Regions from separate parts of the Peribacillus sp. NPDC097675 genome, predicted to be linked through region 1. Evidence: riboswitches for the same ligand, from Rfam matches in the RefSeq annotation. Region 1 holds a riboswitch; each other region holds the start of a gene.
What was found. Region 1 has a riboswitch for cyclic di-GMP ahead of ACQKL5_RS10920 (pyridoxal phosphate-dependent decarboxylase family protein). Riboswitches for the same ligand answer to the same signal wherever they lie in the genome.
Positions count from the first base shown of each region.

Region 1 (10,372 bases):
ACGAAAATAATTGTTAAGGCAATAGAAATTGTGAAAACCATAGACTTAAGGTCTTTAATAAAAGAAGCATCCATATCTATTCCAAAAATCATGTTCGTTCCTTCGAAAGGAATGAAAATTGACTTATGGGTGCCAAATTCATCATCGTAAATCGAACTATATTCTATTGTTCCATTCTTGAGTGATTTCCTCATTTCATCTGAGAAAGGATAATCCGTACCTTGATCATCGGTATTGCTTAAAGCGACAATATATTCTTTGCTACCAGTCTTTGCAAGTACATAAGTATTTTCAACGTTATGCTTTTGTTGATACTTTTCTAAAATCATTTTTAGTTGCGCGTATTTATCTTTCTCATCGCTATTTGCTCCTTCTACAAGTGTAGTATCGATGTCTTTCAACGAATCTTCAGCAATCAGCTTTAAGCTTTTCTCAAATTGAACAATTACATGTTGATTGATGATGTTCATTGATAAAAAGTACAAAGTAAGGCTGAAAAGGATTGAAAAGATAGCAATAGGGATGACGAAACTTGAAATATATTTAATAAGAATCGAATTTTTCATCTTAGAGAACATATGCAGTTTCTTTTTTCTCTATTTTTTTCAAGGCACTTTCAAAAGCTCCCACAATATTGTCTAAATGTTCGACTTCTGTATATGGAGAAATTGAGAAGAACTTCGCCGCATAGATAGGTAAACGCTCATCTGAATTGACAGCATCGACAAGACATTGTCTTTTTGTATCTCCAAAGAATACTTCTTCCCGGTTTTCTCCAAGGATTTCAAAAAGTTCATAATTATAATCATTTGTTTTTTGTATTTGTTCTTGAGTTGCTTCTCCGTTCAGTTCAAGGTCCCAGTTAGCACCATCTTCATATATTCTGATGGTAGTAATTGGCCCGATGTTCTCCGAATTTGTAATACTCATATTCGGAATTCTTGCTGCCAGTTTCTTTCTGAACGCAAGATTGACTCGGACGTAATTTGCAAGAATCTGTTGGTACCCTTCAACGCCAAATGAGAGTAAGGCTGCATAAATGGCAATTGAGCTTCCCATACGAGAACATTCCAATGTATATCCTGTATGATAGCTGCCGTAGCCACGATTTCCAACATAAGGAGTCTCGAATTCTTCCAGATCAAGTAAACCTAGATCACTTCCATTTTTCACTAAAAATAGACTAGTTAGATAAGGTGTTTGTCCGAGTTTTTGAAAGTCAAAACATAAGCTGTCAGCTACATAGAGGTATTGCATCCTTTCGTTGATGGCATTCAGACTGTTCAATACATCTTCTTCAAAGTTAAGCGGGTTTTGTATGAAATCATATTCACGGAACAGGCTGTAAAAACCGCCTAATGCAGAATCGGCATGTATGTGAATTGGTTTTAAGTTATACTTTTCTTCCATTTTAGTTGTTATAGCCTTCACGGATTGAACATCATCAATCCCGAAACAATCGGTCGTACCTGTTGTTGCAACGATGTAAACAGGAATCCCGCCATTATTGATTGTTTCCTCCAGCTTCATTTGTAAATCTTCCATATCCATGGAATGATCTTTCCCAGCTTTAACACGAATCAGATGATTGCTTCCGATTCCAACCGCTTCTACAGATTTTAACAAGCTATAGTGAGCATTTTCAGAGGCAAAACAATATAAGTTATTGGGAACACCTTCTTCTTTTGCTTTCGGAAATTGTTTCGCAACGGCAACCCTAAGACCGCTGAATACAGCTCCTTGGCCACCCCATGTTGTATATCCCCAACTCTTAGTGTGATCATATCCAACCAGTTTTGACATCATGGTTATGACCTTGACTTCTGTCTCGGCTGCTGCCGGTCCATATACATCCCAAAGATTGTTACCGTTTAATAGTGAGTTAGTCAAATTACCAATAATACCAGGAATGCTGGCCATAGGTAAAACATTCGTAACAAAATTCCTTGTATGATAAGGATGTCCCTTAGTAAGTTTTATCAGTTCATCCAATACCAGATCCATCTCAAGACCGGTATTTGGCGTTTTTTCATTCTCAATAATCTCTTTATAAAAGTCATCACTCTTTTCTTGTATGGGTCCTAAAGTTGATTTGTTTGGATCTTTCGAACTGTCGATGGCCATGATGATTTTTTCTATATAAGACAAAAAGGTCACCTGTTCAAATTGATTACCATCTTCACTTGGAAATAGTTGCTGTACGTCTTTCATATTCATAGTTTCTCCTCCAATAGATACTTAAATCATAAAATAAATCTAGTTCTTATAGCCTATGTGGTGCGTTTGAATGCAAAAAAAAATACGGCTATAAAAAAACATATAATCCTAGGTAAAAAGGTTCGTATAAAAAGTCTTTTTAGACAGGATTGTTGAGTACTATACCTATTAAAGAAGATATATTGCAACCCAGCCGCCATAGAATTCTCATTCCTCCTTAGACCTGTGGCTTTGCGCCCTCACTTTTCAATGAGTTTGCCTATAGTTATGTTAAGAAAATAATTTCCTCAAGTGTATATATCGTCACTAGTATTGTATTGTTGAGAAATATTTTAAAAAAATTATCTAGTAAAATTTAACATTGTATATTGTGACAAAGAAACGGTTAATTAAAGGAAGATTTAGAAAATTTTGATGTTAACCTATATTAAATGCATCACAAAGGAGAAAGATTGTAGATTGGAAAGTAGAATGCAGGTATATTCAGTAACTATATAAATATATTAAAATACACGAAGAATGATGATATTGGATAAAAATAAAACTAAAGGATTGATTGTAAAGATAAAAATTCATTATTGTGTGGCTACAGACCGGATTAGATATAAGCATGGCAATTAATTCACAAGATGGGGATTATATTGAGATTCAACCGCATCCGCTTGTATATGCCTTTTTGCAAGCAGTGAAAATTCTTGGCTTTCACTTACGTAAGACAGAAGCTAAAAAAGCACCAGGTTATCTTCGAGCAAGATTACCATTCGCACAATAGTTTGAATTTAAACCAACAAGCGGATCATTCAGAGGTCGATTGGATGAATTGGAGGCAGTATTCTTTATTTCTGAAAATCGAGTGGATGTTATTATTCAAGCAGATAGAAAAGGCGGTTTTTTGCAGAAAAATTTGATATGGATGAGAGCCATGTCCGCTTTTCATACGGAACGAGCGATGTCCCAAGATTGAAAAACTATTGTCTGATCTTATCAGTAAATATAGTTGACTGGAGACACCTAGTAATTTACTAGGTGTTTCAAGGTTCAATAAATGCCTTTCTGGTTTTCTACTAGTCCGATATGATGATTACTTGCTCGCCCTAAACACCCGGTAACCAAGGCTATTTCCATGAGTGAGCATAAGACGATAATGTTTTTTGATGATATCATTTAATGTTCCTTTGATAAGCGTTGAGTTGCTTGAGCGTTGGTTGGCAGCAGAATATTTCTTTAACTCTTCTAAAACTGTATTTGAATGAAGGATTTCCGTTTTTTTAAATCCTTGTTCTCTAATGGCACTAATCCATTCCGCTTCAGTCGGGATATGTTTGAGTTTATAGAAATTCATCAATTCATTCTTCAGGTTGAGACCTAATGTAATTTCTGCTGTCATATCAATCGAAATCAAGTTCCCCCCCAGTTTTAGCACCCTGAAATATTCAGCAAGGGACTTTTGGATATCTGTAAAACCGGTAGTGGATTCCGCTATGATATAGTCAAAGTGGTTTGCGGGAAACGGCAATTCTTCTAAGGAACCCATAAAAACCTGAATGGGTAGCTGGGCTTGGTGAAACCGCTTGGCAGCACGTTTAACCATTTGCGGATGATTATCCAATGCATAGACGTTACAATTAAAGGTTTCTGCCAAGAATTGAGATGTTTGACCTATCCCACATCCTGCATCGAGAATTGTGGTAAGCGGGTCAATTCTTTCCTTCATCAGGATACTTGTAGTCAAATCGAAACCACCTGGATGTGCACCTTCAATTCCATAGAAGGCTAAGGCATCTAGATATGATTGATGCATAATATTTTATCTCCTTTGGTGTAGTCACACATTTATTTTATGCTTTAAAATATAAGAGTGACTTCTTCAACTTCATTATATTTATGTACGTTACATGTTACATCGAAGTAATCCTATGAGCAGCACGTATAGGAAGGTAAGGTGTTTCTAGCGTATACTCGTTATTGAATGAAGAATAGAAAAACAGATAAGGGGTTTAAGAGTAAACTCCATGGAAGAAGGCAAAAAATGAATAAGACGATTGGAATTTTAGCGCATGTAGATGCTGGGAAAACAACATTTTCCGAACAGCTTCTTTTCTGTACGAATAGCATTAAACAAAGAGGGCGCGTCGACCATCAGAATTCTTTCCTTGATAGCCATGAGATCGAGAGGCAGCGGGGAATCACTGTGTTTGCGGATCAAGCCAGGTTTACTTACCATGATTCCAATTATTATTTAATTGATACTCCGGGCCATGTCGATTTTTCGCCGGAGATGGAACGGAGCATTCAGGTGATGGATTATGCAATCATCATTGTTAGTGCCGTGGAAGGGATAGAGGGGCATACGGAAACGGTTTGGGAGCTTCTGAGAAAACATCACATACCCACCTTCTTTTTTATCAATAAAATTGACCGTGTAGGTGCGGATGTGGATACAGTGATCAAAGATATACAAATGTATCTGACCAAGGATGTCTGTAACATCACTGATTCTTTCGTACAGGGTGAAATGAAGGAAGAGCTTGTTGAATTTGTCGCTGAACGTAATGAAGCCCTTCTGGAGAGCTATTTGGAGCACGGTTATGATCAAGATCTGTGGCTTACTACGATGAAGGATATGATTCATGATAATAAATTGTTTCCTCTTGCATGTGGCTCAGCACTCCAAGGGGTTGGAGTAGAAAGCTTTTTGAAAAAAATAGATCAGTTAACTACCACTGACTATCGAAATCAAGAACCATTTGCTGGGCGCGTCTATAAAATTCGTCATGATGAAAATGGGACGAAAATCACTTTTATCAAAGCAATGAGCGGTGCTTTAAAGGTTCGAGATGAAATCGAGTATGGAAAAGCAGAAGATTCAATCGTCGAAAAGGTCACCCAAATACGCGTCTATAATGGTAGGACGTTCAAAAATGTCAATCAGGTTGAGGCAGGGGAACTCTTTGCGGTGACAGGTTTATCCGAGACTTCAGTCGGTGACGGGATAGGTGCGTTAAAAGAGAAAGTTGTATATGAAATGGTACCGACATTAAAGTCAAAAGTTACATTCGAACCTACTGTAAATATCAAAGAAGCTTTACGACAGTTTCAAACCCTGAATGTCGAAGACCCTTCCTTGGATGTATCATGGGAAGAACGCTCACAAGAAATTCATATTTCTGTTATGGGAACCATACAGCTAGAAGTATTGGTACAAATAATCAAGGACCGTTTCCTATTAAATATCTCTTTTGAAAAGCCTGAAATCCTTTATAAAGAAACAATCGCTTCAGAATCTATAGGATATGGACATTTTGAGCCTTTGGGACATTATGCAGAAGTTCATCTTCAATTGAAGCCGGGAGAAAGAAATAGCGGCATTACATTCGAGAATAAATGTCATGCTGATGATCTCACGGTAGGAAATCAAAATGTCATTCGCCATCATCTTTTTGAACGAGAACATCATGGTTTACTAACAGGCGCTCCAATTACAGATATACAGGTGACACTACTCACAGGAAGAGCTCACAATAAGCATACATCAGGTGGGGATTTTAGAGAGGCTACATACAGGGCCTTAAGGCAAGGGTTGGAAAAAGTAGAAAATATCTTGCTGGAGCCTTTTTATCAATTTAAAATTAAAGTGGACCTGAATCAGATGGGGCGTGTACTATCTGATATTCAACAGGCATACGGAACTTTCGATTCACCGAAAACAGAAGGTGACAAAGCATTTTTAACGGGGGTTGTACCAGTCGCCACATTTATGGACTATAGCGGCGAATTGGCTTCTTTTACACAAGGGAAGGGATCTATAAACTTGAGCTTTGCTGGGTATGATCGCTGCCATGACCAAAATGAAGTCATTAAACGAACAGGTTATAATAAACATGCAGATCCCGATTACACCTCATCTTCCATTTTCTGTTCTAAAGGACAAGGCTATACGTTAACTTGGGAAGAGGCTGAGAGGAATATGCATGTTCTATAGGTGGGAGTCCTAATTAAAGGGCAAAAAAAGAGAAATCAGATGTAGCAGCTAAAATGCTTCATCTGATTTCTCTTCAATAGCAATGGCAGGTGTGCTGTTCTCAAGGGTATCCAGAATCTTTTCTACCTTATCACTATATGTAAAATCCCCGTAGCAATAAGGATAGCGGAAATTATCCTTATTCCCCCCACAATCATAGAGTTCGGGATTCTTTTCGACTTGAAGTGCAGAAAACTCCTTTGCTAACTCTTCCGTATGTTTACCACCGGAATTGGCAATAAAATCAATATAGCCAGTCCCCATGTTATAAGATTGGATGATTGTAGAAAAGTCCACATCCTTTTCATTTCCATATTCGATAACCTGCTGGAAATGTTTCACTCCATATTTAATGCTTTCATTAGGATCGGTAATTGTATTCGGGGCGAGGCCCGCTGATTCAGAAGCCTGCATGGGGTCTCCTCCCTTACCTCGACTTTCCTGTTGCATCACGGCAATTACTGTTAATGTTTGATCCTCAAGTCCATATTTTTTCAGTTCATCATGTATTTGCGTACTATATTTTTCAACGATTGCAAGCGAGTTCATCTTATTCAGGGGTGTAGATAGGTTTACTGAAAAGGGCATTTGCAATACTTGCTTTATAAAGAAAAAAGCAAAAAGTATCGTCCCTATTACAAGTATAGCCTTTGATTTTTTCCGTAATCTCCTCATATTCTCTCCTATTATCAAGTTGATCTTCTTCTATTCTAACAAAAAGAATGAGCAATAACTATTTTACTATTCTATTAATCTTTCTTAGCCATGCAATTTGAACAAAATAAAAATGTTCCTTGGGTTAAGACTCCGGTTTAATTTCCTGATTTAAGAAAAACCATTGTGAAAACCTTATCAATTTATTGTACCGTTGTTATTAACCGGTTTTTTGGTTGCTTTTTATATAAAAAAAGGCATATGATTAATAAGGAGACTCAACCAGAAAAGATATTATAAGATGAAAGAGGATTTTAAATGATTACATTAAAAAGTGAACGAGAAATACATTTGATGCATGAAGCGGGTAAGCTTCTTGCTGAGACGCATAGAGAAATTGCAAAAATGATCAAGCCAGGCGTTACGACTTGGGAAATTGAAGAGTTTGTGGAAAAATTCCTGGAGGAACATGGCGCAACACCAGAGCAAAAAGGCTATCAAGGGTATAAATACGCGACGTGTGCTTCAGTCAATGATGTAATCTGTCACGGTTTTCCTCAGAAGAAGCCGTTGAACGAAGGAGACATCGTAACAATTGACATGGTAGTTAGGCTTAATGGAGGATTGGCTGATTCAGCTTGGACCTATAGTGTTGGTGAAGTTTCCGAGGAAGCACAACGCTTGATGGACGTAACGAAAAATGCTCTATACAAAGGTATCGAGGCTGCACAAGTGGGCAATCGTCTTGGAGATATCGGGTATGCCATCCAATCGTATGCTGAAGGGGAAAAATTCTCGGTCGTACGTGATTTCACAGGACATGGAATCGGAAAAACGATGCATGAAGATCCAACCGTATTACATTACGGTAAACCTGGTAAAGGCGCTCGCTTGAAAGAAGGCATGGTCATTACGATTGAACCAATGTTGAATGCAGGAACATGGCATATGAAAGTGGATAAAGACGGTTGGACAGCAAGAACAACGGATGGCAAGCTTTCCGCTCAATATGAACATACAATCGTTATTACAAAAGAAGGTCCAATGATTCTCACTGAACAATAAGCAATAAAAAAGCGATGGCCGATATATAAGGTCATCGCTTTTTTATTTCATTACCCTAATTTATTCCATTAATTATCTCGACAGAATATTCTGTTTTATTCTGACACTAAAATAGATGGAACACATAGTTTATGTACTAAGTAATTAGGCATGAAACCCTTTACTATTTTGTAGGAGCACAGGATAATAAGAATAAGGAACCTGAATTTATTTTAACGAGTTGATGTGGTAGATAACATATAAGGGGGGTTGACAGTGAAAAAAGGGGAAAAACTATCTACAACGGTTGAATCTGTTGGACTAAGTCAGAGAGAATTCTTAACGATTTTTTTACTGCATTCTCTGACTGATAAAGCAAACTATCCACGTGCCATTCATCAAGATCTGAAAAATATGTTTACGGGTAAAGTGCATAGTTACGACTACTTATGTAAAATTTCTAATAATCTTGTCGAATCTGGCCATTTATCATTATATACGAATAAAGGAAGAAATTATTATCAGATGACGGAAAAAGGGAAAGAACTTTATACTTGGTACCAAAAGAATTTCCTGGAACGTTTTTCCGAAGTAAAAAAGGTCATCGACCGCTTCATGTTTGATTTAAAGGGATCTGGTACAAATCCCGCGGTGGTTAATGAGCTTCCTGAGGAATACCGCTCTTATTTTTCAAAAATCATTTCTGTTAAGGATTTAGTCCGTTATGTTACGTTGAAGGCAGCCTTCACAAAACGTCCCATTTATATGGGGGAAATTGCTGACCTGCTAAAAAATCAATTTGGTTGGATTGCCTCTAATGGGTACTTGTACGATTTATCCCATGAAATGGAGGAGACAGGATTACTTGTAGGCAGATGGGAAAGTGAGAAACGTACGAAGCGTTATTTACGAATTACGGATGAAGGGCAACATCATTATAAGCAAATTGCCGATTCGGCAGCCTATCAAGTGCAGGAAATCCAAAAGTACTTAGCAAGCGTAGTGACGTTTCTCGCAGAAAAATCCTAGTATTAAATTATCTCCTTACTTCCATAAGAACTAAATACCTAATGACTGAAAAATTTATCATTCCATGTATGTGCTTAAATTGAAACGTTCAGGGGTAAAGTTTTAGAAAACTGTTCTTAATAAGGGGGAATTTCCATGGAAGAAAAACGTGATGAAATGAGTAGTATATATACATTGATCAAAGGACAGGTCGATAAACTCCCAATTTCACAATCGAAAAAGAATAAGATGCTCGACCAACTCATGAAAGTAAAAACGATGACCGTAGATGCGAGAGAACCAAGGATTGCTCTTGTCGGGAGGCGTGGTTCAGGCAAGTCTTCTCTGATTAATTCAATGTTTGGTGAAAAACGGCAATATGTTAGTTCGGTCAAGTCGGGTACGGGTAAAGGTAAATGGTTGTGGTATCCTAGCGATGCCGAACCTAAAATCCGTTTACTGGACTCTCGTGGTTTAGGGGAAAGTGAAGCACCTACAGAAGAATTTGAAGAAGATACGCCATTGGATGAGTTGATTAACGCGGTTACAGGGGAACAGCCAGATGTATTTCTTTTCCTCATTAAAGCGAAAGAAACCGACTCTCGGATTGAAGAAGATTTAAAAGAACTAAACAAGTTACGGAAAATCGTTAAAAATAAACATCACTATGATGTCCCGGTAATCTGTGTGGTTACCCAAGTGGATGAACTGGATCCACCTCATTATAAACAAGTGCCTTTTGATGCTCACCCGAAGAAAAAGCAACATATAGATGAAGCGGTTTCACTAATGGAAAAGCGGTTTAAAGAAAGTGACATTCCGCTTTTGAATATCATTCCTATTTGTTCTTATATTGATTTTGATGAAAACGGTGATATCGATTACGATATGCGATGGAACATCGATGAATTATCCACCTACTTGATTGAGGCCTTACCCAGTGAAGCGAAATTAATGACGGCTAAGGCCATGCAAAGCCATTTCGTCAAAAAAAAATTCGCTCGGACAATTGTTAGTACGTTTACCGCGATTGCCAGTTTAATTGGTGCTGAACCCATCCCATTTGCTGATTTTCCCATATTAACAGGTATTCAAGGACTTATGATTGTTGTGATTGGATTTATCGCGGATAAAGAAATTAATACGAAAACAGCAAGTGAGTTCATTGCCGCTCTAGGCATTAATGTTGGATTAGGCCTCCTTGTTAGAGAAGGCGTACGTGCCGCAGTACGTCTGATCCCCGGCGCCGGCCTTGCTGTTTCTGGAGCGGTAGCGGGAGGCGTCACTTATGGGATTGGTCAGGCTGCCATCGCCTATTTCATTGAAGATAAAAACATGGAGCAAGCAAAAGAAGCATATAAACATGCAAATAAAGTATATGAAGACGAAGCAAAAGAAGAAATCATCCCTTAATCCATTCGATTAAGG
Region 1 covers NZ_JBNNSK010000006.1:166,303-176,674, reverse strand. The annotation lists gene ACQKL5_RS10925 (methyl-accepting chemotaxis protein) at 1-566, opposite strand, end outside; gene ACQKL5_RS10920 (pyridoxal phosphate-dependent decarboxylase family protein) at 568-2,211, opposite strand; cyclic di-GMP riboswitch class I at 2,398-2,487, opposite strand; partial or broken gene ACQKL5_RS10915 (sporulation protein) at 2,828-3,181, shown strand; gene ACQKL5_RS10910 (class I SAM-dependent methyltransferase) at 3,299-4,018, opposite strand; gene ACQKL5_RS10905 (GTP-binding protein) at 4,247-6,199, shown strand; gene ACQKL5_RS10900 (lysozyme family protein) at 6,248-6,913, opposite strand; gene map (type I methionyl aminopeptidase) at 7,211-7,957, shown strand; gene ACQKL5_RS10890 (helix-turn-helix transcriptional regulator) at 8,213-8,965, shown strand; gene ACQKL5_RS10885 (GTPase family protein) at 9,101-10,357, shown strand.

Region 2 (10,372 bases), on a different contig from region 1:
GTCTTATATCGGGAATTCGATTCAGCGAGGGGCCACTACGAACTGGAGATGATAACAGAACAAGAACTAATCGAGATACTAATGGATCAGGCGGTAGAGTCAAGCATCGAGGTGGATCAAGAAGCAATCAATTGTGCAGTGAGAGGCATAATGAGTACCATTCAGCGAGAGATGGTTCAAAATTACATCACCTATTTAGAAATGGTTTCGGAATCGCTTTATTTCTATTATTAGGAGGAGAATAGAGAATGTATTTAGACTGGTTTGTAGGAACAATGAAAAAGACATTTGGTATTGAAATGAAAAGAGAGGATGTAGGCCACGAAGCCATTTCTATCATGAAGAAATAGATGACCTTCTTATCCTAGCTGAACACTTAGAAAAGCAAAACCCATTGCTCATTGAAACAATTTCGTATGTGGACGATAAAGGGTTTGAATGGATTGCTGGTTATGTTCTGGATGACGAAACAAGGAAGAAACTGTACGAAGTATGGATGAAGAATGGGAAACAGATTGCTTATGAGATTTATTTCGACTAAAAAAATCACTTGAACCATGCCAGCTGAATTTACGACATTACATTTAGTAAACTTACGACAAAACTAATGGGATATGTACCGTTATTTACAGAATAGATGAGCGACAAAGAAATGGTATGCATTTCGTATGGAAAAACTGTCGACATTATTATATAACTGTCGGGAGCTAGGTAGGAAACGAACTGGAAAAATGAATACAAATAAAACATAAAGGGTGTTGGCGTAAGGATGCGTACATCAATAGCCTTTTTTCATTATGGAGGTGAATCATTCTTGGAAATAGCAGGGTACAAACATTGGCTCTTTACAGAGGAGAAAGCAGATAAAACAATCGAGTCATATGTGAATGATGTGAAAGGGTTCCAATCATATTTTCATGAGACATTGAAGGATGGTCCAGTACCATCCCGCTTCTCATTTGTATGGTATAAGGAACATCTAATGATTGTATGTTTGCTACTTTATACAGGTGTAAAGATTAGTTTTATTGTATCATTCCTCAACAGGTTATCCCCTAAAGTTAGAATGTATGGTCCTTATTTAATTATTTTTCCTTTGTTTTAGCACTGTAAAGTTCTATTATGAAACCGATATAAAAAGTAAAGATATCATATTGGGGGCAAAAGAGATGTTGGAGAATCTATCAACGAATATTCTTTCCTCGCAACTTAGAACAGCAATTTCAGAGGGAATCAGTACGTATTATCAGAGAGAGATTAATACAGTAGCATATTCAGAACAAAGTGTAGAATCGAATGACAAACCAACAAAAGAAAAGGTTCAGGAGGTAACTGAAAGTTTAAATACCTTTCTAAATCCAACACATACAGCGGTACGCTTTGAATATCATGAAAAACTGGACGAGTATTTTGTTAAGGTCGTTGATGACATAACCAATGAAACAATTAGAGAAATTCCTCCAAAAAAGCTTCTAGACTTTTATGCGGCAATGACAGAATTTGTCGGGATAATGGTCGACAAAAAAATATAAGTAGGTGATCAATGATGGTACGTGTCAGTGGATTAGCAAGTGGGATGGATATAGATGAAATAGTGAAAAGTATGATGCAGGCAGAACGAGTGCCTTTGGATAAATTAACGCAGAAGAAGCAATATTCTGAGTGGCAACGGGATGATTACCGTTCAGTAAATACAGCGCTCTCAGAATTGGATAAACTAATCTCAGATGGAGTTGGAAAACAGTCTTCATTTATTAAAAAGACAGTTTCCGTTTCTAACCCTGATGCAATTTCTGTGAGAAATATTAATTCAACAAGTGATTTTACGGGGAAGATAAGTGTAAAGAACCTTGCCACGGCGGCGACTATGACGAGCAAACCAACAAATGTGAAAAATACAGAAACAGGGTTACTGACGCAGATTGATTCAAAAGAGCCGTTATCTAAATATGGGTTGGTAAAGCATGAAATTTCGATATTAGCGATTAATAAAGATGGCGTTTTTGATTTGGATGAGAGTAAGGTGACGAAACCTTATACACTTACCATTGAAACAACTGATACATTAGATAGTGTTATAAATAAAATTAATGCTAACTCTGGGGTAACAGTCTTCTTTGATCAGAACTCTCAACAGTTTTCTATTACTGCTAAGAATACAGGTGATGTGGAGGGTGCAGCAGAGATTGAATTGGGTGGGGAATTTTTTACTGATTTATTAGAAATGGATAAAACAAATGATATAGCTGCTAAACCGGAGAATAGAAGAGGGACAATAGGTTCAAATGCAACAGTAGAATACAATGGTCTAAAAATCTCCCGACCATCGAACACCTTCCAAATCAACGGAGCGGAAATAACAATAAAGCAAACAACTGAAGAAACTGGACCCGTCACCTTTTCCTCAAAAGCTGATGTGGACACCATTTTAGACACGGTCACTCAGTTCGTGAATAAATACAATGAAATCATTAAAAAGATCCAGGACAAAACTAGTGAATCGAAGTATCGTTCGTACACTCCTCTTACAACAGAGCAAAAAAAGGCCATGACTGAAGATGAAGTGAAGTTGTGGGAAGAGAAGGCGAAGAGTGGGACGTTAAAAAATGATTCTACATTAAAAAGTCTTCTGACAACGATGAGGTCTTCTCTGTATACTTCGGTAAGTGGTATGACAGGGAATAACACGCTCAGTAGTTTGGGAATTACCACAACAAAGAATTACTTAGAAGGTGGTAAGCTCACCATTGATGAGGATAAACTGCGTGCGGCCATTTCGGAAGATCCGAATGCGATTTATAAGTTATTCATGAATGAGGGAAGTAGTACCGATAAAAGTACACAAGGCCTAGCACGTCGTTTACGTGCTGATATCCAATCATCCATGAAGGTGATTACAGAAAAAGCAGGTAAGGCCGGTTATGTAAATAACAATTTCACCATCGGGAAATCGGTCAATGGGCTAGATACAAGAATTTCAGCATTCGAGGCAAAATTAACCAAACTGGAAAGCCGTTATTATAGTCAGTTTACAGCCATGGAAAAAGCGATATCGAAAGCGAATAGTCAAAGTTCTAGTTTATCGCAATATTTTAGCTAAGTAAGAAAGGAAGAATTAAAAGAAATGGCCATTAACAATCCATACCAATCTTATCAACAAAATTCAGTGAACACAGCGTCCCCGGGAGAGCTTACCCTCATGCTTTACAACGGGTGTCTGAAGTTCATTCTACTTGGTAAAAAAGCCATGGAAGCGGGTAAAATCGAAGAAAAGAATACGAATATCATAAAGGCGCAAAACATCGTTCATGAACTGATGGTAACGTTGAATATGGATGTTGCCGTTTCGAAAGAGTTGATGAGCCTCTATGATTATATGAACCGCCGCCTGATTGACGCTAATTTGAAGAATGATATTGCTGCTCTAGAAGAGGTGGAGGGTCTTGTTACTGAGTTCCGTAACACATGGAAGGAAGCCATTCAATTGAATCGTCAAAAACAATTCGTCCAAAGTGGTCTAGTGTGATGATGCTTCAACAGTTCCATAATGTTACCACTGAATTAGTAACTGTATTGCAAGACCAGACGATTATCGAACGTGATGACCGAATCGATCGAATAAAAGAGTTGCTTGACCAACGTGAAGAATTTTTATTGCAAATCAAACCGCCTTTTTCTGCCGAAGAGCTACAATTGGGGCGTCAATCCATGCTTCTGAATCAACAGGTCAATCAATTGTTGTTGCTCCAAAAGCAAGAGATTCAGCGGGATATAAAGGAACTGATTCAGAAGAAGAAAACTTCGAATAAGTATACCAATCCTTACGAGACCCTTGCCACGGATGGCATGTTCTATGACAAAAAAAATTGAACACTACCCAAACCGTTTGGATATCAAACGGTTTTTTTGTATTTGTTTTTTAAAATTTCTGTAAATTATAGTGGCTAATTTTTTCATTATTGAGCAGTGTTTGTTATAATAGACCTAAGGTAGACATCAACCTTTTTCAAACCTTCCGACAATTATTTCATAATTTCGATATATTTCATGATGTGTTTGCAAAGGAAACCGGAGGGGTATTGTAGAATCTAACTGTATAGTCTTAATTTAAGGAGGACTCACTTTATGAATTACAACGTACGCGGTGAAAACATTGAGGTAACTCCAGCAATTCGAGAATACGTCGAAAAGAAAATTGGCAAGTTAGAAAGATACTTTAACAATACGCCAGATGCAAATGTGCTAGTAAATTTGAAAGTGAATAATAATACGTCTAAGGTCGAAGTGACGATTCCCATGCAGAATTTGGTTCTTCGCGCTGAAGAGGAAAATGCGGACATGTATGCCGCAATTGATTTGATCAATGACAAGCTTGAACGCCAAATTCGTAAACATAAAACGAAGGTCAATCGTAAATTCCGCAATAACTTATCTAATACTCCTGAGGCATTCGCCTTTGCTACGGAGATCGATGAAGTGGCGGATGAATTCGAAGATGATAACGATATCGAAGTGGTTCGTAACAAGCGCTTTGATCTGAAACCAATGGACAGTGAAGAAGCGATTCTGCAAATGAATATGCTTGGTCACAGTTTCTTCGTTTACACGAATGCGGATACGAATACAACTAACGTGGTGTATCGCCGTAAAGATGGACGATACGGATTAATCGAACCAAGTTAAGAGAATAATAGAATGAAACCAAGCACCGTCCACACTCTGGGCGGTGCTTTTTATTATCTATCATTTTCCATGATCATTATAGGTATAAGGTAATATAGTTGAATCCTAGAATACAAACCATATCAACGTATTCATCTAACCTATTCTTTGTCATCTAGGCGTTCTTAATAAAATAGAAGATAAAGGAAATATTTATATCCATTCTTAATAATGAACATTATCTGTTCTTTTTCAAGAAAAATAGTGTATAAGTCCCATTCCTAAAATCCCTTAATTTGTAATATAATTGGTTAATAGGTTCTTTAAAACGAACAAATTCGTAAATATATATTTAATAATTAAGGTGCAGAGGGGATGGGAAGTTGTTTCGGAAAAATTGCCAAACATGTAATAGGGCTTCGTTTAGTAGTACGGAAATGGGTAACTGGTTTTGTCCGACATGCGGCGAGGATTTGACCGTGCAAAAAGCCTTTGATGCACTATCGGTGGAGAGAATCAATATGTCTCACCGGTTGAATGAAAAGAGCAAGGTGTTTTATTTTATAAATAAGCGAGCGTGAATGCTTGAATAATGAATTGAATTTTCTAAATATTGTTGCAATTTGTCGATAAATACTTCTTTATTTTGGTTAGGTGGCGACATAAACTAGCAACATATGTAGTGTGTATTCCCTATAATGAAATTATAAACCATGTATTTAGTTATATTTATCCCGACAAAGGCAAACTCATCGAAAGCTGGGGGCGCAAAGGCACAGGTCTAAGGCTATAAATGGCTAGGATGGCTGGTCTGCCTGAAATACAAGGTAGTATTTTAGGAGGTTAATGAAATGATTACTGCTGAATTGGATCAAGAGTGGATGACATTGATAGTAGAAGCAAAGAGCTTAGGGTTGACGAAAGAGGAGATTCGTGAATATTTTGCGAAGGAATCATTGAAGGAGAATCACGAAAAATGAGACAGATGTGGAAAGCATCCCTATAAACAGTAAATGATGCTCGCTGTTTATAGGGATGCTTTTGTTCTGCTTAAATAGGTTGATAGGTTCATATCTATTATGCTATTCGTTGTTCTTTTTCCATTTGTTAAATTCAATGAATTCTCGAAATTGTTGTTTTGAAACGCCTGAATGCATGGCATCTTCAACGATTTTTATCCAGTCGGTATCAAGGATTTCCTTGTTGGGGGCATCGTACAGAAGGGCATCAACAGGAACATGAAGCACTGCAGAGATCTTTTCTAAAAATTGAATGGAAGGATTCGTTTGTAAGTTCCGTTCGAGCGAACTTAAGTAAGACTTGGCTACACCGGCTTTTTCGGCTAGTTCAGTCATCGACATTTTCTTTTCTTCCCTCAGCTTTTTAACACGCTCACCGATCATCATTACCACCTCGAAACTAGTTCTATTTATCCCGCAGAATGAGCTTTTCTAACCCACTTACAATACTTTCTATTACCAGGTTTATTAGCTAAAGGCATCATGTCTATTAAAGACTAGCTGTGTAAACATGGGTTCTTGCACTATGTATTTTAAATCTTCCTTCTATTTTAACAGTTTTTGCCCTATTTTATCCATTGTTTTTCGCAAGAAGTGATTTCTGACCCATAAGGTATCGGGTGACATGAAGTTGTACCTCGAGTATAGAAGTGGTAAAATTAACACTAGACTATCATCGGCAGAAGGTGTGTTCCTTCTTACTTATATAATGAACGATAATGAATGATCATTTTCCCAATAGAGGAGCGTTAATGAATGCTTAATATATTAACTAAAGTTTTTGATCCGAATAAGCGAGAACTTAAGCGGTTAGAGAAAGTGGCTGATCAGGTCGAAGCGCTGGCGGATGAAATGGCCGCGTTATCGGACGAGAAGTTGAGAGCCAAAACGGAAGAGTTCAAGACACGTTATCAAAACGGGGAGACCGTGGATGATTTGTTGGTTGAGGCTTTTGCGGTTGTACGTGAAGGAGCAAAACGAGCCCTTGGCATGTTTCCATTCCGCGTCCAAATCATGGGTGGTGCGTCCCTTCATGATGGGAATATATCTGAAATGAAAACAGGTGAAGGGAAAACGTTGACTTCAACTCTTCCTGTTTATTTAAATGCGCTTACTGGTAAAGGCGTACATGTCGTAACCGTCAATGAATACCTAGCGCAGCGTGATGCGAATGAGATGGGTGTTTTATACAATTTCCTCGGATTGTCGGTCGGCTTGAATTTGAACAGTCATTCTAAAGAAGAGAAACAGGAAGCGTACAATGCGGATATTACGTATAGCACGAATAATGAATTAGGTTTCGATTACTTGCGTGACAATATGGTGTTATATAAAGAACAAATGGTACAGCGGCCTTTGCATTATGCGGTCATCGATGAAGTCGATTCCATCTTGGTGGATGAAGCAAGAACGCCATTGATCATATCAGGTGCGGCACAGAAATCAGCCCAGCTCTATATCCAGGCCAATGCGTTTGTACGTACCTTGAAGAAAGATACAGATTACACGTATGATGAGAAAACAAAAGGCGTTCAGTTGACTGAAGAAGGCATGAACAGGGCGGAAAGAGCGTTCAATATTGATAATTTATTCGATATTACTCATGTGACCTTGAACCATCATATCAATCAGGCGTTAAAAGCACATGTTGCCATGCACCTGGATGTGGATTATGTGGTCCAAGACGGTGAGATTGTTATCGTTGATCAGTTTACGGGTCGTTTGATGAAAGGTCGCCGTTACAGTGAAGGTCTTCATCAGGCCATTGAAGCAAAAGAAGGGCTTGAGATTCAGAATGAAAGCATGACCCTTGCGACGATTACCTTCCAGAACTATTTCAGGATGTATGAAAAGCTGTCTGGTATGACGGGGACGGCTAAGACGGAGGAAGAGGAATTCCGTAACATCTATAATATGAATGTTATTGCGATTCCGACTAACCGGGAAATCGTCCGGGATGACCGTCCAGATCTTATCTATGCGTCAATGGACGGGAAATTCAGAGCGGTTGTGGAAGATATTGCGGAGCGCCATGAAAAAGGGCAGCCAGTTCTTGTCGGTACGGTCGCTATTGAGACTTCTGAAATCATTTCCACTTATTTAACGAAAAAGGGAATTCCCCATAATGTATTGAATGCGAAAAACCATGAGCGTGAAGCCGAAATTATCTTGAATGCGGGAAATAAAGGCTCGGTTACAATCGCTACGAATATGGCGGGACGTGGTACGGATATCAAGCTAGGCGAAGGTGTCAAAGAAGTGGGCGGACTAGCTGTCATCGGTACGGAGCGTCATGAAAGTCGCCGTATTGATAACCAGCTTCGTGGTCGTTCCGGTCGTCAGGGAGATCCAGGGGTTACTCAGTTCTATCTTTCCATGGAAGATGAATTGATGCGTCGCTTTGGTTCGGATAATATGAAGAGTATGATGGCGCGTCTTGGCATGGATGATTCCCAACCCATTCAAAGCAAAATGGTGTCAAGAGCCGTTGAATCCGCTCAGAAACGGGTGGAAGGTAATAACTTTGATTCTCGTAAACAATTGCTGCAGTATGATGATGTTCTTCGTCAGCAACGTGAAATCATCTACAAACAGCGTTTCGATGTAATGGAAAGCGAAAACTTACGTGAAATTGTCGAAACGATGATTACGGCATCCATCCAGCGTAATGTCGCAGCTTTTGCTCCTATGGGCGATGAAGAGGACTGGAACTTACAAGGACTTGTCGATTACTTGAACGGTAACCTGTTCCAAGATGGCGAGATTACTGTCGCCGATGTGGAAGGTAAAGATGAATCGGAATTAGTCGAGTTCGTTTTAGGAAAAGTAAAAGAGAATTATGATCAAAAAGAAGCTGAGCTTGCTGAAGACCAAATGCGTGAGTTCGAAAAAGTCATCGTACTTCGTGCCGTGGATAGCAAGTGGATGGATCATATCGATGCGATGGAGCAATTGCGTCAAGGGATTCACCTACGTGCATATGGTCAAATCGATCCGCTTCGTGAATACCAATCTGAAGGATTTGCGATGTTTGAAAGCATGATTGCTTCGATGGAAGATGAAGTCACTAAGTATATTATGAAAGCTGAAATCCGCAACAACTTGGAGCGGAAGGAAGTTATAAAAGGACAAGCGGTCAATCCGAAAGAAAATGAAGGCGGCAAAGTGAAGAAGGCGCCGGCTCGTAAGTCGGAAGATGTCGGGCGAAATGCATTATGTCCATGTGGCAGCGGAAAAAAATATAAGAATTGTCATGGCAACTTGGGATGAAAATAGGTGTATAATGGAGGAGAGACGGATAAGTTATAAGAACTTACCGCCTCTTTTCATGTTCCGTTTACGTAAAGTTGGGGGCATATTGTTTTGAAGAAGGATAACGGCAGTGAAGCATATCCCGATACGGGATTTTTTTAACATACTAATGAGGTGAATAGAAAATGGAAATGGCAGAAATTAGAAACGAACTTGAAAGAACAGCGCAACGATTAACGGACTTTAGGGGGTCTCTTTGACTTAGATGAAAAAGAGGCACGCATAGCACAACTGGAAAATGAGATGACGCATCCTGACTTTTGGAATGATCAACAAAAGGCTCAAGGGGTCATCAATGAAACGAATGCATTAAAAGAACAAGTTGATCAATTGTCTGAGTTGAATGCTTCGTATGAAAATCTGGATTTGACGTATGAGTTAGTCAAAGAAGAAAATGACGAAGATCTTATGGCAGAGTTGGTGGAAGAAATCACGGTTCTTTCACAAAAGATGAATGATTTTGAACTACAACTCTTACTAAGTGAAGAGTATGATTCGAAAAATGCGATTCTGGAACTGCATCCTGGTGCAGGCGGAACGGAATCTCAAGATTGGGGTTCCATGTTGCTTCGCATGTACACAAGATGGGGCGAAAAAAGAGGATTCAAGGTAGAAACCCTGGATTATCTTCCGGGTGATGAAGCGGGAATCAAGAGTGTTACGCTACTATTCAAAGGTCATAACGCGTATGGCTATTTGAAAGCGGAAAAAGGCGTTCATCGTCTTGTCCGGATTTCTCCTTTCGATTCATCAGGTCGCCGTCATACTTCGTTCGTATCATGTGAAGTCATGCCGGAATTCGATGAAACGATCAATATAGAAATCCGTACGGAAGATTTGAAAATCGATACGTACCGGGCAAGTGGAGCCGGCGGTCAGCATATTAACACGACTGACTCAGCTGTTCGTATTACCCATTTACCTACGAATACGGTCGTAACGTGTCAAAATGAGAGATCGCAAATCAAAAATAAGGCCCAAGCGATGAATATGCTGAAAGCTAAATTATATCAACGTGAAATCGAACAACAGCAGGCCGATTTGGATGAAATCCGTGGAGAACAAAAGGAAATTGGCTGGGGCAGCCAAATCCGTTCGTACGTCTTCCATCCCTATTCGATGGTGAAGGATCACCGTACAAGTGCGGAGACCGGAAACCTTGGTTCAGTGATGGACGGGGACATCGATATGTTCATCGATGCTTACTTACGTTCTAAATTATAAGATGTATCAATCGAACCGGATTTTATTCGGTTCGATTTTTTTGCACCCTTTTCTTTCATTAGTCCTTTAACACGTCATCTGGCTGTTATTTACAGGGAATGAATAGGGATGCTATACTACTTTCGGTTAAGACTAATTAAAAAGAAGGATTATGA
Region 2 covers NZ_JBNNSK010000010.1:175,433-185,804, forward strand. The annotation lists gene ACQKL5_RS15960 (hypothetical protein) at 1-234, shown strand, start outside; gene ACQKL5_RS15965 (hypothetical protein) at 395-541, shown strand; gene flaG (flagellar protein FlaG) at 1,170-1,532, shown strand; gene ACQKL5_RS15975 (flagellar hook-associated protein 2) at 1,547-3,100, shown strand; gene fliS (flagellar export chaperone FliS) at 3,125-3,526, shown strand; gene ACQKL5_RS15985 (flagellar protein FliT) at 3,466-3,870, shown strand; gene hpf (ribosome hibernation-promoting factor, HPF/YfiA family) at 4,126-4,683, shown strand; gene ACQKL5_RS15995 (hypothetical protein) at 5,046-5,243, shown strand; cyclic di-GMP riboswitch class I at 5,395-5,481, shown strand; gene ACQKL5_RS16000 (anti-repressor SinI family protein) at 5,514-5,642, shown strand; gene ACQKL5_RS16005 (helix-turn-helix domain-containing protein) at 5,745-6,065, opposite strand; gene secA (preprotein translocase subunit SecA) at 6,438-8,951, shown strand; one part of gene prfB (peptide chain release factor 2) at 9,119-9,190, shown strand; one part of gene prfB (peptide chain release factor 2) at 9,192-10,217, shown strand.
Region 2: it holds a riboswitch for cyclic di-GMP, as region 1 does, so the genes downstream of both, ACQKL5_RS16000 (anti-repressor SinI family protein) here and ACQKL5_RS10920 (pyridoxal phosphate-dependent decarboxylase family protein) in region 1, are expected to answer to the same signal.

Region 3 (10,372 bases), on a different contig from region 1:
GGTAGAGCAAACGAATGCATTATATACATGGATTAAAGATGAGGTTTTGGTTCAAAAGGTGACAAAGGTTGAAGAAGATTCAAAATCAGCAACAAAGAAGATTTTCATTCTAAGTTTGGTAGCGTTCGTGCTTGCCATGACAGATGGGGTGTTAATTTCTAACGTTATCTCGAGACCAATCGAGAAGTTGAGTAAAATGGCTAATCGAGTCGCAGAAGGTGACTTGATCATAGAAAAAATCAAGGTGAAAACAAAAGATGAAGTGTATATGTTAAATCAATCCTTTGAGAAAATGACTCAAAACCTGCATCAAACGATTACGGCCATTTCTTCTAATACGAATAAAGTTACAACTTCTGCTGAGCAATTGAGCGTCAGCTCCGAACAATCGAAGCTCGCAGCAGAAACAATCGCCCTTTCCATACAGGAAATTTCCGGGGCCTCTGATAGTTCCACAAGGCAACTGGAGAGTAGTCTAGGTTCTCTACTTGAAGTGAGCCAGGGAGTGGAGCGGATTTCCGAAAGTACGGCAAGTATGTCGGAACTGTCTAAAGAAACAGAGAAACAGGCAGAAGAAGGAAACCACTTTGTAGAGGAGAACTTGAAGCAAATGCGATTCATCCATGACTCGGTTAACCAATCGAATCAGGTTATCGATTCTTTAGCAGAACGATCCAATCAAATCGGGAATATTATTGATGTAATTACGGGGATCGCTGGCCAAACGAATTTATTAGCATTGAATGCAGCCATTGAAGCTGCGAGGGCCGGCGAACATGGTAAGGGATTTGCCGTAGTGGCAGATGAAGTGAAGAAGCTGGCTGAACAATCTCAGAATTCAACCAAGTTGATTACGGAATTGATCATGGGAATGCAAGATGATACAAGAAGTTCTGTTACGATTATGAGAGAAGTGATGGAAAACGCGGAACAGGGTGTGAAAGTTTCAGTGGAAACATCCAATAAATTCGCCCAAATACTTCAAAGTACGAGAGACATTACACCGAAAATCGAAGAAATCACGGCTTCCGTTCAACAAATTTCAGTGAGTGTAGACGAAGTATCGGAATCATCCACTAAAATAACAGCTCATGCCCAAGAGAATGCGGCTAATTCAGAAGAAGTAGCGGCTTCAACGGAAGAACAACTAGCATCGATAGAAGAAATCGATTCATCTGTGCGTTCATTGACATCTATGGCAGAAGAACTGGAGCAGGTGGTTCGCAGATTCAAGGTCTAAATCAAGGTATATATGACAGAAGGCTTCCTGACATTGTCAGGAAGCCTGTTTGTTTCTATTGGAAATGTTTCCTAGACTCGGCATAACCTGAACCTATATAGCACTCGTGCATTCCTTTTTAAAATTCCGTCCTCAATTTGGATATGATTTGCTCGAGATCACTGGTCAAGATTTTGAGGTCATTCGATACCTTGAGGGTCCGCTCTGTTAGTAGATGTTCTTCCTCGGTCGTACCTGCGGCGACTTGCATGCTCTTGGATGATTCTTTAGTGATGGTGGCCATTTGGAGCATGGAGCTGTTTACGTTTTCAGATGACCACATGAGTGTTTTAGCAAGGGATGAGATTTTCTTTATCTGTTCTTCGACCATTTGTGAGGAATCAAAAATCTTCGTGAAGACCAGGCTTGAATTATGAACGGCTTCGAGACCCGTGTCAGTGGAATCAACGACTTGAACCATCGATCCAACAGAAAGGCGTGCATCTTCTACAGTCCGTTTAATCAAGTCATCTATATGCTTGGAAGCTTCTAATGATCTTTCGGCTAGCTGTTTCACTTCTTTTGCAACTATGGAAAAGCCACTTCCATATTCCCCGGCCCGTGCAGCTTCAATGGCAGCATTCAATGCTAATAGATTCGTTTGATCTGCAATATCTGCAATGATTCCGGTCATGTTCTCGATCGCTTTTGAACTTTCATGGAAATTGGTGATGGTTGCGACAGATTGATCAGCATAATCTTTGATTCCTTTCATTTGGCCAGAAAGGCTCTCAACGAGTTTGTTGCCATCATAGGCGTGCCGGACCGATTCTTGTGCTTGTTGAACCGAAATATGTGCGGTTTGATCGATGGCACCGATGGCATCTGTGATGTTTGAAAGGACTTGCAGATTTTCTTCAACGGTTTTAAGTTGCGTTTCTGAACCAGTTGCTACTTGAGCAATGGAAGTTGCAAGTTCGGAACTGGCCTCTGTCGCGAACTTTGCCTGGCTTATTAAGGTTTCTGAGACACTTACGAGTTGCTTGGAAGTGTTTGTTACCTTTTCGGCTATTTCCTCGCTAATCATTTTCCGTTGAGCGGTTTGTAGTTCCATTAATTGCTTTTCCATACGTTGGCTTGAATATACTTGCCAGGTGACGATACCGGTGGTCAGTAAAAAAAACATTACGTGTAGAACTAACATGAGATAGGTATAGCTCATCGCCCCAAATACGATTTCAGGAAAGAAGTAGAACCCTGCCAAATGATGGACGGCGAAAAGAGTCGTCATGAGCGATAGGACTTTCAAATTCTGATAATAGCCGATTGTAGCTACGACCATGAAGATGCTAAAGTGAAACTCCACCCGTCCGCCACCTCCCGAGATGATGGCGATACTTCCAAATGTAAACACTAAAGTCACTATATATGGAATCAGTGAGTGGTTTCTATTACTCTTAAATAAAATCAGTCCGAAGGCCAATAGAAGCGTGGGTATCACGACTAAAAGGTTGAGCACAAGCCCAAAATGATCTTCGATATAAGCAGTTGATAAAACTTGATGTGCTCCATGGGAATGTTCAAAAAGGTGGAATTTCCTCCCTAATATATTCGTAACCAAAGCTAATAAAACAATTCCGCTTGAAAACAAGAGCATAAGTTGGTTCTTCTCTTTATTCACGGCTATCCATTCTCCCCTTTCGTTCTTGTAAAAACAAAGACTACCCCATGACGCTGGGGTAGTCTTTGTTTTCTTGAAAGAGTGGATATAACCTAATCCAAATAGTGGGGTGGTCCCATATCTGGCTGCATAGAAAAAAGGTCAGTCTACTCGATTCCTTAGAATCGCTACAAAGATATGGTAACCCAGCTGTCATGTCCCATTGGCTTTAGACCTGTGGCTTTGCGTCTCCGTCTTTCGGCGGATTTGCCTTTATCATTCTAGGTATTTTACCATATTAAACCATAAAGGTAAATGATATTGTAGGGAAAAAGTACTACATGGAGGGAATATCATTATTGTATTCCCTTTTTATCCTATTCTTCATATAATTGAAGAATCTTAATGGAAGAAGGATGAATCTATGCATATTTTTTGGACAATATATTTAGGCATATTAGGGACGGTGGCCATTGCATTTCTGATTAAAGGCCTAAGAACCCTTTCTTTAAAAGTGGATTTTATTATTTCGGTTATAACATGGATAGGATTATTTGGATTTGTGACGAATACATCGATACTCACCCCTCTTGTATGGAAAATCGTGTTTGTAGGTGGATTGCTGTGGGATGTTCTTTTCAGTTATATCGGTAAACACGATGATGGAGAAGAAGCGCTAGTAGACTTGTCAGAAAGTACGAAAAGTATCCTTACTGGGATCACGTTATTTATTACGCTTGGCCCATTATATTATGGATTATATCAATATGCTTTTTAGGGAAAGGGCCATCAAGGTTCTTTTTTTTACAAAAACATGCAACCAGTTATTAAATGAGAATTGGTAGTCATTACCTACTAAAAGATTGAAGGGCTACACAATATATGGGAAACAGTCGCCATGTACGTTGGGTTCATCTATTTTAGACGTTATAGATGTGAATGGGAAGGTCCAAGTATTGCATTAGATAGTGGGTTAGATGACGTATATATAATAGAAGAAAACATTCTAAAACTGGAAAAATAAATTGAATTGACGGTGATGGGGACAATAGTATCAATTAATCCGTGGAGCAAGGAAGAGGTTGGAATCACAGCAACCCTAGTTACCGGACGACCTGTAGAAGGGGTTTGAATTGTTAAATGAATGATGGCAAAAAGCAGAAGCTCACCGCTTCTGCTTTTTTGCAGTGCCAGTTATCTCTGGAAAAACTCGATCCATTCTTTCTCCGGTCCATATATGTAGAAATAGCGATAGCCGTTTGGCAGGGTGACAATTTCTTCATCAATCAACTCTACGTTTTCAAGCCTCTGAATCCGGGCATATTCTTCCTCAATATCATCTACAGTAATGGCAAAGTGATGGATCGTTGCTTCGGATGGCAACGAGTCACTATATCCTTGGATTAATTCAATTTCCGTTTCCTCTGTACCGTCATAGCCAAGAAAGGCAAGTTGAATGACACCATTGGTATGGGGGACCCGTGCTTTCAATTTTAAATCCAATATTTCCTGATAAAAGGTGATGGATGTTTCTAAATCCCTAACAACGATGCCAATATGATCGAATTTTTTCATAGCCAAGGGGAGTTCCTCCTTCGTGTTGTAGATAAGCAATATTAGTATATATGATTGGGTATGAAAAAACAGTAAAGTAAACAAAATAATCTGATTATTTAAAGAAATGGGTAAATAGGTTGGTGGAAAAAGAAAAAAAAGACAATCCTTTATAGATTGTCTAACAAGTATTTAATAGGCATCTTCGGGTATTTGTTTCTCATTTACGTAATCCATGATGTCTAATGCTTCTTGAAAATCTGCTTGAAGGGTAGGAGGTAAGCTGTCAGCGTCATCAGGTACTTCAGCATCGGTTCCACTCTGAACTGTGATTTTTTCATAAGTCATAAGGGCCTCAATATACGATTCGTATTCCTCGCTCGATAATAGCTCTTTGCTCGATACCAGTCCGTTCAGTTTATCGAAATAGGGCTGTAAATCCATTAATATAATTTTCAGTTCCTCAGCTTTATTTGCAGGTATCGTGTCGTAGTCGATATTTCCGTTAGAATTACCATATTCTAATTTGGCTGCGGTTAATACTTGCAAGTCTTCTTTGAATTGTCCATACTCTTCTTTTCCCAAATCACCTTTAGCTTGGGATAGTTTTGCGTCCAAAAGGAAGTACCCTTTCATGGTGGCATTAGCAACATGCTTTTTTAGATAGTCAAATGAACCGTATAACTCATCTGCTAAATACGTTTGATAGGCGAAAGCGCTTGTCGGGAGTAACAATGAGGCAATGAGAATTGCTGTAACCAGATGTTTTTTTCTTTTTCTGCGATAAGTAGTCAGTTTGCTCATTACTTTCACTTTTAATTCAGGGGGAGCATGCATGCCCATACTTTCTTCTTGTAGTGATTCTCTTAACTGATTATGAAAGTTTTTCATTATACATTCCTCACTTTCTCTAAGAATAAAAGGCTCTCTTTCCCATGAGCACTCAATTTTTTTAAAGAAGCATGGATACGGGACTTGACGGTCCCAATGGGGATATCTAATATTCGGGCCACTTCTTCTTGAGAATAATCATTTAAGTAGCGGAGTATCACGACCTGCTTGAGCTTGTAGGGCAACTGATTCACTAAATCTACGAGGTATTGATTAGAGATTTTATTCACAATATCAGTGGAAAAGTCAGGTACCGTGACTTGCTTAGTGTCTTCGGCTTTCTTGGAAATTCGAAGACGCATCCAACTTTTCCGTCGGTACGTTTGAATCGTCTTGATGACAATACCCGTCAACCATGGTTTAAAAGGTCTTTCACGATCATACTTACGAAGAGACTTATAAACCTGTATATAGATGTCTTGAACAACATCGTCGACATCCGCTTTTTGGTCTATAAGAAAGTGGACGTTTTTATAGACGTTTTGGATGGTTCTTTCATATAAGTCATCGTATGCTTCCACTTCTCCATTTAAAAAACGGTTGATGGTATCCAACAAGTCGGGTTGTTCAACCATTCTATTACCTCCTTCCGTTCTATACTATATATTGGTAAGAAGTGTACATTTCGTTCGAATATTTAGGATTATTTTTCCACTTTACTGTATTTTCTTTTGAAAAGAAAAAGAATTTATCTTTTTTAAAGCAAAAATTTGTTTCTGTATGGAATTGTAGATATACTATGGAAACAAACCCATTTTAAATGGACTTGAGAGGAGAGATTTTCATGGGAAGCATTCGCGAAGGTGAAGTTTTCACTCTTACTGACGACAGTGATCAAGAGCATGAGGTTGAGGTTCTAGGAACATTGGATGTTGAAGGAACAGAGTATGTAGCTGTAGGATTATTGGAAGATATTGAAGAGGATACAGAGGAAGATATCGATATTTTCTTTTTCAGAGTTGAAGGCGAAGGAGAGCTGAATGATATCGAAACGGACGAGGAGTTCGATAAGGTATCTTCTGCTTTTGAAGCGGCTTTTGACCCGAAAGATTGATGAATAGAAAAGACGGCACACCTATGTGTCGTCTTTTTTTCTTCTTAAATATAGGGTTTGTTACAGTGTCATTGAAGAAGTCCATCTGAAAACTGGTTGATAGCCTAAAAAAGACACATTTTCTGCTGTTTGCAAGTTGAAGAGGGGAAAAGGTTCATAATCTAATTACAAATATCTATGTAGGAATTAGTACCGGCACCTCCTTCGCCGAATACTGTGACAGCCACGCATGCCATCCAACCTGTCTTCAGAATAGGTTTTTAATGTTGATGGGAAGTATCTTGTGGATTAAGATTTTGTTAAAGTGTGAAGTATCTTATCCAATAACTTTAGGATAAAGAGAGTGGGGACTCTGGCTGTTATGAATTATATGATGAAGGGGAGGTTAAATCTACTTGATTTAGCCTTTTTTTCGGTTTCTACTATCTCCGTGTTGAAAACTACTATAAAATACTGGTAATTAATTTACTGCTACTGTAAAATTGAGTAAGCGAATTTTCGGTATTGGAAAGGAATAAATCTATTGAAAAAGCTAATTAATAATAGACAAGGGCAAATGGAAGGAAAGTATGATGACATCACCAGGCAATTTCAATCCTTCATGGAACAAAGTGCGGACGCCATTTCTATCGTTGATCTTGAAGCTAGGACCCTTCAAGTTAATGCTGCTTTTGAAGAGTTTTTTGGTTGGAAGAATGAAGAGGTAATTGGTAAACCTTTTCCGATCATCCCTGAATTTTTGAGGGAATCTGTTGATGAATTGCATGAAAGGGTCAAGTCAGGTCAACAAGAGAAGGGCTTTGAAACGGTACGGCAAAGAAAAGATGGTCGACTCATTGATGTAAGCATCACCCTTTTCAACATCAGGAATAACGACAATGAGCCAATCGCATTGGCTTTCGTCTACCGGGATATTACGAACCAAAAGTTGGCTGAAGCAGCGCTGAAGGAGAGCGAAGAGCGGTATCGCAGTTTAGTGGAGGTCTCTCCCGAAGCGATTTTTGTACACCGTAATGGATTCATTGAATATATGAATCCTGAGGGTGCAAAAATGCTAGGGATGAATAGTGTTGAAGATATCATTGGGAAATCCGTTTTTCAATTCGTTCACCCTGATTCTCAAGGTACTGTAGGTAAGAGAATTGACGTTATGAGAGACGAAGGAAAAACGGTCGATTTGTTAGAGCAAAAGTTCAGGCGCTATAATGGAGAAATATTTTATGGGGAAACCATAGCCCTCCCGATTATTTATAAGGGGTACCCAGCTATCCAGGTATTTTGTAGGGATATAACCGAACGCAAAAAAACAGAGGAATTATTGGGTAAGACGAATATGCTCTCTGCGGTAGGACAGATGGCGGCAGGTGTTGCCCATGAAATCAGGAATCCGCTAACCGCAATCAAGGGTTTTTTGCAATTAATGGGGGAAACTTCCTGCAAGCAAGAATATCTGGATTTTACAGTGAAAGAAGTAGAGAAGATTGAACAATTGGCCAAGGAGTTTGTATGTCTCGCATCCCCTCCAATACAAACATGCGAGTCTATACAACTATCAGCTATTTTAGATAGTGTTATCACGTTAGCCAAATTTCAAGCAATTCTATGCGATGTGGAAATCACTAAGGAATTTTTAATCGATGATTCCACGGTATTTGGTGAAACCAATTTGTTAAAGCAAGTGTTTACAAATGTAGTGAATAATGCGATGGAAGCAATGAAAGATGGCGGAAAACTTCATATTTCACTGGATAAGGATGACGAAGAGAATATGATGGTCCGTTTTATTGATTCAGGATGTGGGATGACGGAAGAACGCTTGAAGCATTTAGGACAGCCATTTTATAGTACGACCGAAAAAGGAACGGGGTTAGGGCTTATGGTCAGTTCTAAGATTGTCCATGAGCATCATGGGGACATCAACTTCAGTAGTGAAGTGGGGAAAGGAACGACTGTGGAAATCACCCTTCCTATTAAAAAAACAGAGTAAAAAGGTGACAAGAAGCCAAACTTCCGTCACCTTTTTACTCTTATAGTTTCACGATCGTCCGTCCCCTTGCTTCCCCTTTTAGTAAGGTAGGCAGGACGTCCGGAAGCTCCTTTAGGGTAATTTCCTGTTGAATGAGCTGCTCTAAATGGGTAGGCTTAAAGTCTGTTGCAAGACGTTTCCACACTTGTAGCCTTGTTTCCATAGGGCAGTTCACTGAATCGATACCAAGTAAGTTGACTCCCCTTAGAATGAACGGAAAGACAGTCGTTGGCAGGTTTGTTCCTGCTGTTAAGCCACTGACCGCAACAGAACCGCCATATTCAATTTGGCTCAGAACGGAGGCTAATGGATCTCCACCAACAGGGTCAACGGCACCAATCCATTTTTGCTTGCCAAGTGGACGAAGTGTGCCGTCATAAACATCTTCACGGGATAAAATTTTCTTGGCACCTAGTTCCTGTATGTAGGCGTGTTCCGATTTTTTCCCGGTACTTGCTTCCACGGAATAGCCTAGCTTGGAAAGAATCGAGACGGCAAAACTGCCTACGCCTCCCGTGGCTCCTGTAACAAGAACATTTCCGGAATCAGGAGTAAGACCATTTTGCTCTAAACGCATAATAGAAAGTGCTGCGGTGAATCCGGCCGTTCCGATTATCATCGCTTCTTTCATTGTCAAACCCTCTGGCAGTGGAACAACCCACTCAGCTGGGATTTGGGCGAACTCGCTATAGCCCCCATAATGTGAAACACCGATCCCATAAGAGGTGGCAATGACTTCGTCTCCTTCTTTATAACGGGAATCCTTTGATGAAACGACAACCCCTGCCAAATCGATACCAGGCACCATCGGATAGCTACCAACGATATTTCCATTAGGGATGGTTGCAAGGCTGTCTTTATAATTCACGCCGGAATAATGGACGCGAATAAGCACTTCCCCTTCAGGAAGATCGCCGAGTGATAGTTGCTGAATGGATAAGGAGAAGTCATTTTCTTGTTTGTTCACGATTAATGCTTCAAACTGCTGTGTCATGTTTTTCCCTCCTTTTTTTTGTGAATATTCCCTATTATAAGAGAAGAAACGCACCCTGTATAATAATTGGAACTGAAAACACAGCGCTTTCTTTTCTTTCTCCTGCTAAAAATGGTACTATTAAGATTGATTCAGTTTATTTTAAAGGAGATGTTTTATAATGGCTAAAAAAGGATACATATTGATGGAAAACGGAGAAAAAATCGAATTCGATCTTTTCCCTAACGAAGCACCAAACACAGTCGCTAACTTCGAAAACTTAGCGAACACAGGATTTTACAATGGTGTAGTCTTTCACCGCGTCATCCCTGGCTTCGTAAGCCAAGGTGGAGATCCAACAGGTACAGGTGCAGGCGGCAGCGGCACCCAAATCAAATGTGAAACAGAAGGAAACCCACATAAGCATGAAGCGGGTAGCCTATCTATGGCACATGCAGGAAAAGATACTGGCTCAAGCCAATTCTTTATCGTCCATGAGCCACAACCACATCTTAACGGTGTTCACACTGTATTCGGTAAAGTAACATCAGGCCTTGAAACAGCAAGAGCAATGAAAAATGGCGACAAAATGGAGAAAGTCGAAGTTTTTGACGCTGAATAATACACGACGAAAGAGGGGGCATTCGCTCCCTCTTTTCTTTATAAAAGCGTCTTAAGTGGCTCGAAAAGCATATCTCGCCTTGCCAATGAATGGGATATGGCTGGCACATTCAAAATGGCCGTGGCAAAGATTGTGGGATAGATAATCAATGCCAGTTGGTATGAAGCGATTTTTCCTTTTTCAAGCATATATGTCCCTCGTTAATTTTTTATAGTATCTCTCTTAAATGGGTAATTACGCATATTTCAAGAAAAAGGTCAAAATAAAAAGAACAGTAAAATCCTGTTCCTTAGAAAATGAAAATGGTTCATTTTTGGCGTAAGTCTGCAGTGAAGCTATAGTTCACACCTGTCATGGATTCAGAGATCGCCCA
Region 3 covers NZ_JBNNSK010000007.1:24,982-35,353, reverse strand. The annotation lists gene ACQKL5_RS11475 (methyl-accepting chemotaxis protein) at 1-1,240, shown strand, start outside; gene ACQKL5_RS11470 (methyl-accepting chemotaxis protein) at 1,359-2,900, opposite strand; cyclic di-GMP riboswitch class I at 3,077-3,161, opposite strand; gene ACQKL5_RS11465 (hypothetical protein) at 3,304-3,657, shown strand; gene ACQKL5_RS11460 (VOC family protein) at 4,074-4,454, opposite strand; gene ACQKL5_RS11455 (DUF3600 domain-containing protein) at 4,626-5,324, opposite strand; gene ACQKL5_RS11450 (sigma-70 family RNA polymerase sigma factor) at 5,324-5,899, opposite strand; gene ACQKL5_RS11445 (DUF1292 domain-containing protein) at 6,103-6,378, shown strand; gene ACQKL5_RS11440 (PAS domain-containing sensor histidine kinase) at 6,902-8,365, shown strand; gene ACQKL5_RS11435 (NADPH:quinone oxidoreductase family protein) at 8,406-9,398, opposite strand; gene ACQKL5_RS11430 (peptidylprolyl isomerase) at 9,559-9,999, shown strand; gene ACQKL5_RS11425 (hypothetical protein) at 10,038-10,187, opposite strand; gene ACQKL5_RS11420 (oxidoreductase) at 10,307-10,372, opposite strand, start outside.
Region 3: it holds a riboswitch for cyclic di-GMP, as region 1 does, so the genes downstream of both, ACQKL5_RS11470 (methyl-accepting chemotaxis protein) here and ACQKL5_RS10920 (pyridoxal phosphate-dependent decarboxylase family protein) in region 1, are expected to answer to the same signal.